Regions from separate parts of the Amycolatopsis sp. CFH S0740 genome, predicted to be linked through region 3. Evidence: riboswitches for the same ligand, from Rfam matches in the RefSeq annotation. Region 3 holds a riboswitch; each other region holds the start of a gene.
The links. Region 3 has a riboswitch for S-adenosylmethionine ahead of EIZ45_RS45155 (methionine ABC transporter ATP-binding protein). Riboswitches for the same ligand answer to the same signal wherever they lie in the genome.

Region 1 (3,248 bases), on a different contig from region 3:
TGGCGACGGCCGCGGCGGACGGCGGCACGGTGGCCCTCGGGCCGATGTGGTTCTCGACCGCGTCGAGGGTCTTGAGGCCGTCGCCGGTGATGAGGAGGACGGTTTCCGCGTCCGGGTCGAGCTTGCCGGTTTCGACGAGCTTCTTCGCGGTCGCCACGGTGACGCCGCCCGCGGTCTCGGTGAAGATGCCTTCGGTGCGCGCGAGCAGCCGGATGCCTTCGACGACCTCTTCGTCGGTGACGTCCTCGATCGCGCCGCCGGTGCGGTTGACCACGTCGAGCACGTACGGGCCGTCGGCCGGGTTGCCGATCGCGAGCGAACGGGCGATGGTGTCCGGCTTCACCGGCTGGACCACGTCGTGGCCGTTGCGGTACGCGGTGGAGACCGGCGAGCAGCCCGTGGCCTGCGCGCCGAACACCTTGTACGGGCTGGCGTCCACGAGACCGAGCTGGCCCAGCTCGCGGAAACCCTTGTCCACCTTGGTGAGCTGGGAACCGGAGGCGATCGGCACGACGATCTGCTCGGGGATGCGCCAGCCGAGCTGCTCGGCGACCTCGTAGGCGAGCGTCTTCGAGCCCTCGGAGTAGTACGGGCGGACGTTGACGTTCACGAACGCCCACTTCGGGTGCTCGCCGGCCAGTTCGGTGGCGAGCCGGTTCACGTCGTCGTAGTTGCCGTCGACGGCGATCAGGTCGCCGTCGTAGACCGCGGTGGTGAGGATCTTCGCGCGTTCGAGGTTCTTCGGGATCAGCACGACCGACCGCCAGCCGGCGCGGGCCGCCGCGGCGGCGGTCGCGTTGGCCAGGTTGCCGGTCGAGGGACACGCCAGGACCTCGAAACCGAACTCGCGGGCGGCCGCGAGCGCGACGGCGACCACGCGGTCCTTGAACGAGTGCGTGGGGTTGCCGGTGTCGTCCTTGACCCACACGCGCTTGAGGCCGAGCTCCTTCGCGAGCCGGTCGGCGCGCACGAGCCGGGTGCAGCCGGGTTCGGTGTTCGGGGTCTCCTCGACGGTCGAGGGGACGGGAAGGAGTTTCTTGTAACGCCAGATGTTGCGCGGGCCCGCCTCGATGTCCTCGCGGCGGACGCGGCCGAAGTCGTAGGCGACCTCGAGCGGCGAGAAGTCTTCGACGGAGACGAATTCCGGAGCGAGCGGCTGCCGGTGCCCTTCTTCCTTCGACACCAGTTCGACGGCCGGACCGAGGTCGATCGTCTTGTTGGCGGAGGTGGCGCTGAGGGCTGCAGTCATCGCGAGGTTCCTTTCCTCATCTGCCCCGCCGAAGCGGGCCGGAATTGGCACCGTGGTCGTCAGCTACCCCGCGATCGCGGGATGACAGGCTGTACGCCGGTTGCCGGGGCTTCGTCGGGCCGTTCCCTCTGCCCCTCTGGATGAGCGGTATTCGGTTGTCGGAGCGCCGGTGGGCGCGTCCTCGGCTACACCGTACGACATCCCGATCAGCTCGTGCCACGGAGGCGGCCCACATCACCGGAGCGGGCGGCCCGGCGGCCGGGTGAGAAGATGGCCGGGTGACCACCGCACCCGCGCCGCTGCACCTCGTCACGGGCGAGGAAGAACTGCTCATCGAACGGGCTGTGCGAGCGTCCCTCGACGCGGCCAAGGCCGCGGACCCGACGGCCGACCTCACGCGCATGCGGGTGTCCGATCTCACACCGCCTGTGCTGGCCGAGCTGGTGAGCCCGTCGCTGTTCGCCGAGGGGCGCGTGATCGTGCTGGAGTCGGCGCAGGACATCTCGCAGGAGCTGTCCGACGCGGTCCTCGCGTACGTGAAGGCGCCTGCCGACGGCATCGTCCTCGTGGTCGTGCACAGCGGCGGCGGGCGGAGCAAAGCCGCCAAAGCGCTGCCGGGCGCGTTGAAAAAGGCGGGCGCGGAAATCACCGAATGCCCGAAGCTCACCAAACCGGCCGAGCGCGAGGCGTTCGTCCGCAACGAGGTGCGCCGCGCGGGCGGCAAGATCGACGCCGCGGGCCTGATGGCGCTGCTCGACTCGGTCGGCTCGGACCTGCGCGAACTGTCCTCGGCGGCGACGCAGCTGGTCGCCGACACCGGGGGAGTCGTCGACGAGCGGGCGGTCCGCCGCTACCACACCGGACGCGCCGACGTGACCGGCTTCGCGGTGGCCGAGAAGGCCGTCGCGGGCGACCGGGCCGCCGCGATGGAGTCGCTGCAGTGGGCGATGCAGCTGGGCGTCCCGCACGTCCTGATCGCCGACGCGCTGGCCGACGCGGTGCGCACGATCGCTCGCGTGTCCGCGGCCGGGCGCGGCAACCCGAACCAGATGGCGGGCGAACTCGGCATGCCGCCGTGGAAGATCCGCAAGGCGCAAGGGCAGTCCCGCGGCTGGGGCCAGGACGGCCTGGCGACCGCGATGCGCGTCGTGGCGCGGCTGAACGCCGAGGTCAAGGGTGCGGCGGCCGACGCGAACTACGCGTTGCAGCGCGCGGTCCTCGACGTGGTCGCGGCCAAGGGAGACCGCTGACGTCCCGGCGCCGGGAACGCCTTGAGGAGAGCCGAGCCGGTCCCCAGGACACGGAAAGGCCCGGCAGCCGAAGCCGCCGGGCCTTTCCGAAAGACTGCGCTCAGAGCTGGTTCGCGCGCTTCGCGAGAGCCGACTTCTTGTTCGCGGCCTGGTTGGCGTGGATGACGCCCTTGGTGACGGCCTTGTCGAGCTTGCGAGCGGCGTCGCGCTGCAGTTCGAGGGCCTTGTCCTTGTCACCGGCTTCGGCGGCCTCGCGGAACTTGCGGATCGCGGTCTTCACCGAGGACCGGATCGCCAGGTTGCGCTGCCGCGCCTTCTCGTTCGTCGTGATGCGCTTGACCTGCGACTTGATGTTGGCCATGGAGGCGTTCCTCTTTCACTCGGTGAAGGTCGCTGCCGCGTTCGTGTGGCTCCGGATCAGTCCCGAGGGACTGCCGGGTTTCCTCCCTGACGGAATGCCGCACGGCAACAGTCGAAAATCTTAACAGCCCTGTTCGCGGCGTTGCCGACGGCCCCGGAGCAGGCAAACGCTCGGCATCGCGCCCCCGTCTCGGTTACGGTGGGGTCCGGTAGTGCCTAGGGTTCCGTCGCCTGCCCGTGGTCCCGCAGAGCGGGTCGCGAAGACAACGAGGGCGGGCGGGCCTGGTCCGAGCGGCACCTTCGGCGGGAGACAGAGCCCCGCCGTTCATCTGACGGGACAAAAGCCTGGAGGACCCGGTCTTCAGCGTGCGCTGAAAACCTGAAGGGGT
Region 2 (3,248 bases), on a different contig from region 3:
GCGCGCGGGGTCCGTTCGCCGCGCTCGGTGTCGATCTCGCGACGGTGAGTGCCGCCGAGGCTTCGTAACACACCGGCGAGGTCCCCCGGACCGGTGGTGCGCGCTCGGGAACCGGACACTGCCTCACTATTCTGGACGCCTGCGGGCGACCGGGAGGGAGGCGGAGGGTGAACGAGCTTCCCCTGGTGCTGGGCGTCGGAGCGCTGGTTCTCGTCGTCTCGGTCGTCGCGGTGCGGGTGTCCATCCGGCTCGGATTCCCGTCGCTGCTGCTGTATCTCGGGATCGGCGTCGTGCTCGGCGAAGCCGGGTTCGGCATCCGCTTCGACAATCCGGCGCTCACCCAGTCCCTCGGGCTCGCCGCGCTCGTCCTGATCCTCACCGAGGGCGGGCTCACCACGCGGTGGTCCGCGGTGAAACCCTCGCTGGGGCCCGGAATCCTGCTGTCCACAGTGGCCGTGGTGATCAGCATCGCGGTCACCGGCGCGGCATTGCACTGGCTGCTCGGCCTCGACTGGCGGCTCGCCCTGCTGTGGGGCGCGGTTCTCGCGTCCACCGACGCGGCGGCGGTGTTCTCCGTGCTGCGCACGGCCGGGGTCGGGAAACGGCTCGTCGGCGCGCTGGAACTGGAATCCGGCATCAACGACGCGCCCGCCTACATCGCGGTCGTCGTGCTCGCGTCCGGCGAGGCGGTCGACTGGTCGCTGCCGCTGCTGGTGGTCTACGAACTGCTCACCGGCCTCGTGCTCGGCCTCGCGTTCGGCTGGCTGGGCGCGCAGGCGCTGCGCCGGGCCGCGCTCCCGGCGACCGGTCTCTACCCGCTCGCCACGGTCGCGGTGTGCGTGCTCGCGTACTCCTCGGGACAGCTGGCGCACGCGTCCGGCCTGCTCGCCACCTACGTCGCCGGCCTGGTGCTGGGGAATTCCAAGCTGCCGCACCGGTCGGACACCCTGTCGTTCGCCGAAGGGCTCGGCTGGCTCGCGCAGATCGGGCTGTTCGTGCTGCTCGGCCTGTTCGCGTCGCCGACCCGGCTGCTCGAAACGCTCATCCCCGGCCTGGTCGCGGGCGCGGTGGTGCTGCTGCTCGCCCGGCCGCTGTCGGTGGTCCTGTCGCTGCTGCCGTTCCGCTTGCGGTGGCGGGATCAGGCGTTCCTGTCCTGGGCGGGGTTGCGCGGTGCGGTGCCGATCGTGCTCGCGATGATCCCGCTGTCCGAGGGCGTGCCCGGCGCGCAACGGCTCGTGGACGCGGTTTTCGTGCTCGTCATCGTGCTCACCGTGCTGCAGGGCGCGACGCTCAGTCCGCTCGCGCGGATCCTCGGGCTGGCGAAGGCGACGCAGGCGCACGAGATCGAGGTCGACGCCGCCCCGCTCGACGAACTCGGTGCCGAACTGCTGCAGGTGCGCATCCAGAAGGGGTCGAAGCTGCACGGCGTGTACCTGTCGGAGCTGCGGCTGCCCGCCGGGGCGACGGTCAGCCTCGTGGTGCGCGGCGGGACGGGCTTCACTCCGCAGAAAACGAGCCGCTTGCAGGTCGAAGACCAGCTTCTGGTGGTCACGACCGCCGCCGACCGCGACGCGACCGAACGGCGCATCCGGGCCGTCGACCGGGCTGGCCGCCTCGCCCGCTGGCACGGGGAATCCGGAGCCTGATCTTTCTGTCCTTTGTGGACAAACTCTGTGACTGCCGTCTCAGATCACGAGACGGGTCTGGTTTCTCCCGGGGGTCGTCCGCTATCTTCGGTTTCAGGTCATGAGTGCCAGCGCGAAGCCCCGGCTTGCTGGCCGGCAACCCTCCTACCGCGGTGGGGTGCCCCGGGTGAGGACCAGGCCGGTCGCGCAGTGCGGCGGGCAAGCGCGGGCCCCTCGCCGGGGGTCCCCCGGAACGCCGAGGAGGCGCCGTCATGACTCTCGCACTCGACCGGTCCACGGAAACTGTTGCCGCTGCCGTTCCCGCTGTCGCCGGTGCGACGCTGCGGGTCCCGCTGGTCACCGGCGGCGACATCGGTTACGCCAACCTCGACCACGCGGCGAGCGCGCCGTGTCTGGACGCCGTGCGCTCGGCGGTCGACGAGTTCCTTCCCTGGTACGCCAGCGTGCACCGCGGCGCCGGCTTCGCTTCGCAGGTCTCGACGCGGCTGTACGAGCGGACGCGCGACGTGCTGCGCCGGTTCGTGGACGCGCGCAACGGCGACTCGGTGATCTTCACCCGCAACACCACTGACGCGTTCAACCTGCTGGCGAAAGCGTTGCCGCGCAAGACTTCCGTGGTGGTGTTCGACAGCGAGCACCACGCGGCCCTGCTGCCGTGGCGCGGCCCGAACGTCCGGCGCGTGCAGCTGCCGCGGACCCGGCTCGCCGCAGTGTCCGTTGTGGACGAAGCGCTCGCGGAATGCCCGCAGGGGCCGCGGTTGGTGGTCGTCGCCGGTGCGTCCAATGTGACCGGCGAGCTGCTGCCGGTGGCCGAGATCGCTGCGGTGGCCCGGAAACACGGTGCCCGGGTGGCCCTCGACGCCGCGCAGCTCGCTCCGCACCGGCAGATTTCGTTGCGGGAGCTGGATGTTGACTATGTCGCGCTGTCCGGGCACAAGCTGTACGCGCCCTTCGGGGCCGGTGCGCTGATCGGGCGCAGCGACTGGTTGCGGGCGGCCGAGCCGTACCTGGCCGGTGGTGGCGCTACGAAGCTGGTGACCGAGGAAGCCGTGGTGTGGAACAGCGGCGAAGAACGGCACGAGGCCGGATCGCCGAATACCGTTGGCGTGTATGCGCTCGGGGTGGCTTGCGAGCAGCTGGCAGCTCAGTGGGATGCCGTGGGTTCGCACGAAGCCGCGTTGCTGGAGCGGTTGCGCAAGGGGCTTGAGAGCTTGCCGGGGTTCGCCGAGCTGCGGTTCTTCGACGCGCCGGTGGACCGGGTCGGCACGGTGAGCTTCGTGGTCGACGGGTTCGAGCCCGGATGGCTGGCCGCGGTGCTGTCGGCCGAGTACGGAATCGGCGTGCGGGACGGGGCGTTCTGCGCGCACGTGGCCGCCCGGCGGCTGATCCGGGAAGCCGGAAGCCAGGGCCAGCAGGCGGTCCGGGTGAGCCTCGGGCTGGGGAGCACCGAGGAACACGTCGACCGCTTGGTGCTGGCGCTGCGGCAGATCGTGGCCCGGCGAGCCCGGTGGGAGTACGCGAAGGTGGACGGGCGGTGGGCACCGGTCGGGGACCCGCGGGAGCTGCCGCCGTTCTGCGCCTGACAGGGCTGGTGCTGGGACT
Region 3 (3,248 bases):
AACTACTTTGGAACTATGCGCGCGCCGGAGGTCAACCTGTCCGAGTTGTCCCTGCACCCGCGCCGGGTCGTCGACCGGCTCGAAGGTTCGCCGACCCGTTCGGTCCGGATTCGCCGACGGGAGAAGGACAAACCCGATCTGCTGCTCGTGACCGCCGAGCGCGCCGAACAGGCGGCGGCCGGGTTTTCGGCGACCGTCACGATCCTCGCGGAGCTGGTGCGCCGCAGCGCCGAGACCGCCGCGCTCGCCGCCGAGGCGCTGCCCGCCGCGTTCCCGTGGGCGCGGTACCTGTCCGCGGAAGAAGTACGGACATTCGTCGGCGAACTGGCCGAAACCCTGGAGCGAGCCGAATCCCTCGGCAACCCGGTGCCGTTCGCCGCCCTCGTGGCGAAGTGGAAACAGACCGCCGAGGCGCACGCGGATCCGGAGCTGGCGGAGATCCTGCGCCGGAACGACCACAATGGACAGACTTCAGGACACTTGTCCTGAAACTTTGACCCGGCGACCTGATTTCTCGGGCGACGCGTCCCGCCAACGCGGCGAGGGCCGCCCCAATCAAATGGGACGACCCTCGGAAAACCGCTCAGTTCAAGGGAAATCAGGCGGCGACGACGCTCTGCGGACCGCGAGCCGGCTGGCTCACGTGCGCACCCCGGTCGGAGATCCAGGACAGCGCGGCGTCGGCCCGCTCGCCGCGGACGCCGAGGCGGAACCGGGCGATCGGGGTGTCCCCGATGCGGGTGAGGCCGCCGCCGATGGTGGCGAGCTCCACGTCGAACCGGCTGGCCGCCTCGGGCAGCAGGGCGCCCACCGAAGCGAAACCGATCAGCACGACGTCGACCGCGCGGTCGTACTTCGCGGACTGGGCGCGCGAGGTCTCGACCGACGGCAGCACCGCCTGCGCGGTCCAGCTGTCCGGCGTCGAGATGAGGTCGAGCACCGTGCCGCGCTCGACGATCGCGCCGTTGTCGAGCACCGCGACGTCGTCGCAGACCCGGCGGACGACGTCCGCGTCCGGCGTGGTGACGACGACCGTCACGCCCAGCTCGGCCCGCGCGCGGTCGAGCACGGCGAGCACCGCGCCCGCGTCCTCGGCCGCGACCCCGGCGGTCGGGTCGTCGGCGAGCAGCACGGCCGGTCCGGCGGCGAGCGCCCTGGCGACCGCGACCCGGCGGAGCTGGCCGTCGGTGAGTTCTTCCGGCTTCTGCCCGGCGCGGGCGGTGAGGCCGACGAGGTCGAGCAGCGAGCCGACCCGGCTGCGCCGCTGCGGGCCGTCGACGCCGAGCTGCTCCAGCGGGCTGGCGATGTTGCCCGCGATGGTGCGCTCGGCGATCAGCTCCGGCTTGGTCCCGACGACACCCAGCTGGCGGCGGATCTCCCGCAGCCGCTTGCCGTCGAGCGTCGCGGTGTTGAGGCCGTCGAGCCGCACGACGCCGCGGTCGGGGCGCTCCTGCAGCGCGATGCAACGGGCGAGGGTCGACTTGCCGGAACCGGACGGACCCACGACCCCGAACAGCGAACCGGCTTGCACGTCGACACTCACGTCGCGCAGCGCGGCGACCCGATTTCCGTGGAAGGGAAAGGACTTGGACACGTTTTCGACAGTGATCACGAAAGGGCTCCAGGCAAACGAGGCGCGGCGCCGATTCCGGGCGCGCCAGGCGTCATCGAATTACCGTCCACTGTGGACGGCGCAAGAAACTGCGGAAAAAACGATCAGGCGATGACCATGGAGCGTTGACACGCACATACCGAGCGGCGACCTTCGTCGACTACGCGCCGGCGGGTCAGCAGGAGCGGGCGGGTGACCCTCTTCATCGAAAACAGCCTCCATCGGTCCTGGCGGTAGCACCTGCCCTGCGGAGGGTGGTTGCTGCGACTTCGGCGAGCCAGGTCTCTCAGTCGCTCGGGATGGACGCTTTCGAGTAAAGCCGATCCCATTGGCTGAACGCAAGCGCGTTGGTGCAGATCACACGTCTGGTGGTGCCCGCATACCGGAACACCGCGTCCAAAAACCGGAAGCCCGGAACCTCGGCCGCCGAACAGTGCCTCGACCTGCGAAACGCTCGTCACGGGCGCCGGCGGCGAACGGGTTCGTTCCACTGTGGACGATCAAGGATCTTTGTGGAACAAGAGTTTTCCCGTTGTCAAGGGGCGATGATTCGCGGGCCTCGACGCGCGGTGCACCGGGGTCTCGACCGAGCCGAGATAGGTCAGCGAAGCGAAGCACCTCGGGCCAGCACCGCTGAACAATCCCGGGCGTGGAGCAGTCCGACTCCCCCGAATGCCGAGCTGCTCGTCACAGGCGGACGGCTGTTTCAGCCGTGCTCGCGTGATCACCAAGCGTAGCCAGACAGCAGGGGATGACCCACAATCAGCGACGACACAAGATCATCGGAGAACGCAGCGAAACCAGGGAATACCTGCTCCGACGCCGCCGTTGGAAGTCGCAAGGCGAGCCCCCTGGGGGAGGTGGGTCACATTCCGGCAGCCGCGATCCGCGCGAAAGCGTGCACGTCCAACTGCTCCCCGCGCGTCTTCGGGTCGATTCCCGCCTCAGCGAGCAACTCGCCAGCCCGCTCGGCGGAACCAGCCCACCCGGCCAGCGCGGCCCGCAATGTCTTGCGCCGCTGGGAGAACGCCGCGTCGACCACCGCGAACAGCCGGGCCCGATCCACTCCGGAAACCGGGTCGGTCCGGGTGAACGAGACCAGAGCGGAATCGACGTTCGGCACCGGCCAGAACACCGCGCGCGGCACGGCGGCCACCTTGCGCGCGGGCCCGTACCAAGCGAGCTTCACGCTCGGCACGCCGTAAGTGCGGCTGCCCGGCCCGGCCGCCATCCGGTCGGCGACCTCGGTCTGGACCATGACGAGCCCGCTGCGCAGCGACGGCAGCTCGGCCAGCAGGTGCAGCACCACCGGCACCGCGACGTTGTACGGCAGGTTCGCGACGATTGACACCGGTTCAGCGGGCAGATCAGCCGCCCGCACCCGCAGCGCGTCGGCGCCGACGACGGTCAGCCGGTCCGCGGCCTCAGGCGCGCGCTCGGCGACTGTGCGCGGCAGGCGGGCGGCCAGCACCGGATCGATCTCCACAGCGACGACCTGAGCGCCCGCGGCCAGCAGGCCCAGCGTCAGCGAGCCGAGACCGGGCCCGACCTCCAGGACGACGTCCCCCGGCTGCACGCCGCCGAGTTCGACGATGCGGCGGACCGTGTTGGGGTCGTGCACGAAGTTCTGCCCGAG

Region 1: it holds a riboswitch for S-adenosylmethionine, as region 3 does, so the genes downstream of both, thrC (threonine synthase) here and EIZ45_RS45155 (methionine ABC transporter ATP-binding protein) in region 3, are expected to answer to the same signal.
Region 2: it holds a riboswitch for S-adenosylmethionine, as region 3 does, so the genes downstream of both, EIZ45_RS39030 (aminotransferase class V-fold PLP-dependent enzyme) here and EIZ45_RS45155 (methionine ABC transporter ATP-binding protein) in region 3, are expected to answer to the same signal.

Annotation. Positions count from the first base shown of each region.
Region 1 covers NZ_SDLS01000028.1:21,299-24,546, forward strand. The annotation lists gene thrC (threonine synthase) at 1-1,249, opposite strand, end outside; SAM riboswitch class I at 1,263-1,396, opposite strand; gene holA (DNA polymerase III subunit delta) at 1,528-2,499, shown strand; gene rpsT (30S ribosomal protein S20) at 2,600-2,860, opposite strand.
Region 2 covers NZ_SDLS01000035.1:94,052-97,299, forward strand. The annotation lists gene EIZ45_RS39020 (helix-turn-helix transcriptional regulator) at 1-68, shown strand, start outside; gene EIZ45_RS39025 (potassium/proton antiporter) at 168-1,646, shown strand; SAM riboswitch class IV at 1,743-1,857, shown strand; gene EIZ45_RS39030 (aminotransferase class V-fold PLP-dependent enzyme) at 1,898-3,229, shown strand.
Region 3 covers NZ_SDLS01000057.1:14,026-17,273, forward strand. The annotation lists gene EIZ45_RS45150 (hypothetical protein) at 16-489, shown strand; gene EIZ45_RS45155 (methionine ABC transporter ATP-binding protein) at 599-1,612, opposite strand; SAM riboswitch class I at 1,828-1,918, opposite strand; gene rsmA (16S rRNA (adenine(1518)-N(6)/adenine(1519)-N(6))-dimethyltransferase RsmA) at 2,478-3,248, opposite strand, start outside.